One region of the Metabacillus herbersteinensis genome, then DNA from elsewhere that is predicted to be linked to it. Evidence: predicted binding sites of a transcription regulator. Region 1 holds the regulator's gene; the other holds the start of a gene.
The links. The regulator Rex, encoded in region 1, represses fermentation and respiration genes when NADH is low (regulators of the CRP and FNR family bind a similar motif). The targets are predictions, from matches to a motif close to TTGTGAAATATTTCACAA.
Positions count from the first base shown of each region.

Region 2: a site for Rex is predicted at 764-781, ahead of ACFFIX_RS04020 (DoxX family membrane protein). Genes of this name have one in related genera too.

Region 1 is NZ_JBHLVO010000038.1:6,416-8,611, forward strand. Features, by position in the region: gene ACFFIX_RS24755 (ABC-F family ATP-binding cassette domain-containing protein) at 1-93, opposite strand, end outside; gene moaC (cyclic pyranopterin monophosphate synthase MoaC) at 230-715, shown strand; gene ACFFIX_RS24765 (redox-sensing transcriptional repressor Rex) at 794-1,432, shown strand; gene tatAY (sec-independent protein translocase protein TatAY) at 1,455-1,637, shown strand; gene tatC (twin-arginine translocase subunit TatC) at 1,655-2,196, shown strand, end outside.
Region 2 is NZ_JBHLVO010000002.1:198,337-200,532, reverse strand. Features, by position in the region: gene ACFFIX_RS04025 (polysaccharide biosynthesis protein) at 1-425, opposite strand, end outside; gene ACFFIX_RS04020 (DoxX family membrane protein) at 868-1,878, shown strand; gene ACFFIX_RS04015 (nucleoside hydrolase) at 1,923-2,196, opposite strand, start outside.

The DNA.
Region 1 (2,196 bases):
TTTGTCTCTAGTTTGTACTTCTAGCTTAATATTCGATAAAATAAGATCAGCACCGAAGGATTTATTGAGCTGATTAACTTGTAACAAAATCATTGTATTCACCTCTGCTATTGATATTAGTGTAGCCTATCACTTCGAATGGGGCAACTAAAGGGATGTATACATACAATTGTCACAATACGTAAACAGACAGGATATAAAAAATAGTGTATAGTTAGGGGAATAATTAATGTCTCAATTTACCCATTTTAATAGACAAGGTAGAGCGAAAATGGTTGATATTTCTGAAAAGCAGACAACAGTCAGAACGGCCATCGCTAAAACTAGCGTAGAAATGCCTAAAACAGTTTATGATCTGATCACAAATTTTCAAATAGGAAAAGGTGACGTACTTTCTGTTGCCCAAGTTGCTGGGATTATGGCAGCAAAGAATACGTCAAACATCATTCCAATGTGCCATCCGCTCTCACTTAAAGCTGTTGATATTCACTTTAGTTGGGAAGAAGCTAAGCCTAGCTACCACCTCAATATCCGTGTCACAGTTAAAACAAAAGGGAGTACAGGTGTCGAAATGGAAGCGCTAACTGCTGCAACAGTCACCGCTCTTACTGTTTATGACATGTGTAAAGCTGTGGATAAAGGCATGATTATAGGTCAAACCTATTTAATAGAAAAAACAGGTGGCAAAAGTGGTCACTATCAAATAACTGAATAATATGTATGCCTAAACAGTACAGCTAGGTCATTACCTTAAAAACGACCGAGTTTTCTTTAGAACGTGAGGGATAAAAGAGTGAATATAGATCAATCTAAAATTCCGCAGGCAACAGCGAAACGTTTGCCACTGTATTACCGATTTTTAAAGAATCTACACTCTTCAGGTAAGCAACGGGTTTCCTCTGCAGAGCTTAGTGATGCGGTGAAAGTTGATTCGGCTACGATCAGAAGAGATTTTTCATATTTTGGGGCGTTGGGAAAAAAAGGGTATGGTTATAATGTGAATTATTTGTTATCCTTTTTTAGAAAAACGCTAGACCAAGATGAAATTACAAAGGTAGGATTAATAGGGGTAGGGAATTTAGGAACAGCTTTTTTACACTATAATTTTACAAAAAACAATAATACGGTCATTTCCATAGCGTTTGATGTTGATGAGAACAAGATTGGAACAGAAATTGGTGGAGTTGTTGTCTATCACTTGGATGAGCTTGAACAGCATTTACCAGAAGATGTTACGGTGGCAATCTTAACAGTTCCAGCACATGTAGCGCAATCAATTACAGACAGATTAATTGCTAAAGGAATAAAGGGAATATTAAATTTCACCCCTGCTCGTTTAAATGTCCCGGATGAAATTAGAATACACCACATTGATCTTGCGGTTGAACTACAATCGCTGGTTTATTTTCTAAAACATTATCCAAACGAATAATACTTTTTAAGGAGGTGTAGCTATGGGTCCGATCGGTCCAGGAAGTTTAATTTTAATAGTTCTTATTGCTATATTATTTTTCGGTCCAAAAAAATTACCTGAGCTTGGAAAAGCGGTAGGTAGTTCTTTACGTGAATTTAAGAACGCAACAAAAGGTTTAGCAAATGATGATGATGAAGAAAAAAAGAAAGAAGACAAGAAGTAAGATAGGATGAATCCGATATGAAACCTGAGGCAATGTCGGTCATAGAGCATATAACAGAACTAAGAAAACGACTTATACTTGTTGTCGTTTTCTTTGTCTTAGCAATCATTGCTGGTTTTTTGCTCTCAAGGCCGATAATTATCTATCTACAACATACAGAAGAAGCACAGAATTTAACGCTGAATTCTTTTAATTTAACAGATCCATTAATGGTTTATATGAAATTTGCTTTTATTATTGCCCTAATTATTACCTCACCTATCATTCTCTTTCAATTGTGGTCTTTTGTTAGTCCTGGATTGTATGAAAAAGAAAGACGGGTAACCTTGAGTTATATCCCAATGGCAATTGGATTGTTTCTTTCTGGAATCGCCTTTTCTTATTTTATTCTTTTCCCATTCGTTGTCGATTTCATGGAGGGAATATCAAGTGATTTAGGAGTTAATCAAGTCATTGGAATAAATGAATATTTTTCATTTTTATTACAGTTAACCCTGCCATTCGGATTACTTTTTCAATTACCGGTAATTATAATGTTTCTAACGAGATTAGGTATCGT
Region 2 (2,196 bases), on a different contig from region 1:
CCCATATGCTGCACGCCCATAAAATAGCCTCGGGCAATTGATGAAAATGAAACGATTGGAATCAGTAAAACAAACAACCACATCACAAGAGGGTGATAATCTTGGAACACTGGAAAATATGGCAATACAACCATTGCAACCGCGACAAAGGCAAACGTAAATAAAACCGTCAAAAACAACGTATGTTTTAACATATGAAAGTGCAATTCTCTTTTTTTCTCAGCAACAAACTTAGAGATCGAGATTGGTAGCTCCAAACTAGCAAAAACGACAATTAAAAAAATGACAGGAAGAATAGACATGTACAAGCCCATTCCTTCCTCTCCAAGCTCCCTCGCTAAAATCATATTCACAAAAAATTCTAAACACTCACTAAAAAAAGCTGCAACCACCAACAGCACCGTGCCCTTATAAAATGAATTCACCCTATATTCTCCTCACCACTAAACGTATTCAACCTACCTTTCTAACAATATATGAGACAAGTAGTTAAAATATTAATAGCGGTGCTCATGTTACCTGCGTTCGTGCTTTGATTATTAAAAAAGCGCAAGCGCCTTAATCAGCCTTAGGCATAGCATAAGGCGATTATAAATAGTAGGCGTTCTATGCGTTCTATGCCTTCTATTTATAATTGACTTATGACCTCGAGGCAGTGACTTCCCTGTCGCATTGACTGCACTAGCACGTCCTGTGCGTTGGTGCTGGATTCAGAAACGCTTACTAAGTCTGAAATTATATAACTACTGATATTATGAACTTTATGTGAAGTGCTTCACAAACTCTTTTCATTAAAACAAATATACTGTATGATAAAAGTATAAAGATTGTGAAATACATCACATATTTATCCTGGAGGAAATTCAGATGACAACTCTTAAGAAAACAGCTTCATTTAGTCTTTTACTGATCACCATTCTGTTTACACCTTTTTTTGCAAATGCTCATGTAAAATGGTTCACAGAGCAAGAACCGATAAAAATACCTTTAGAAGAGATAATTTCTCCTTTATTCATTTTACTCTCAGTCCTTATCGCGATATTCCTGAGCATTGTGCCACAAATTGTTCCTTACTTTGCAAACTTCAAGCTAACCAAAATCCTTGATGGAACGTTAGACGGCTGGCGTAAGTATTCTCGATATATACTCAAATATGGAACGGCAGCTGCTTTGATGATTCAAGTAACATCTGGGACTCTTTTTGCACCTGAATTTCATCTAAATTCAACATTTCAGCTCATTTTTATATGGCTGGCAATTGGATTATTGCTAGTTCCACATCATTTAGCAACAAAATTAGCTGCATTACTCTTAGTTGGATTGTTCATCGATGTCATGCAAACAGTTGGCGTTTTTCATATGCTTGATTACGGTTTTTATCTCGCTATTATAGGTGTTCTCTTAATAGGAAAAACCAAATTTGAAAATTTAGGATTTCCATTTTTATATTTAGGTACTGGCCTTTCATTATGCTGGGTTGCTGTCGAAAAGTGGGTTTATCCAGCATTATCAATTGAGATTATTCAGACACACCATGTTCCAATGTTTGGTGTTTCACCTGAAATGTTTGTGATTCTCAGTGCATTTATTGAATTTGTGGTAGGTTATGCATTGGTTGTTGGAATCTTAAATCGCTTCCTATCTGTGGTATTAACGGGGGTATTTATCATGACAACCATGATTTTTGGTTTTACAGAAATGATCGGACACTTTATGATTCATGTTGTTTTGATCATCTTTGTAATCGAAGGAGTTGGGTTCTATAAGCCACCAATTAAAATTCACAAAAGCCGAACCGATCAAATGATTTTCGTGTTCTTAAATTTTATTTTCGTCTTGGCAACAACGGTTTTAATCTATTATCGTTTTGCAGGTTAAGAAGAAAGGTAATAATCAAGGGGGAAAACAAAACAGTGGCTCAATCAGCCACTGTTTTGTTGAGGTAACGTCATCACTCTCATAAAATCCTTGATAAACGCTTCATAATTTAATTTCAACTGTATCGTCGATTTAACGCCTGGTTGATCTTCTTTGGGAATTGGCCTGAAGTCTGCAATGCTTTCACCAACAGAAATTCCATAGCGTTCAATTTGTACTTTTTTCCGAACGGAATTTCGCACAATTTCAGGATTGACGAGACCGCTTAGTGCAACAACGTCATGAAAGGGTGCCCCCTCAATTCCAGGAACTAGCTTT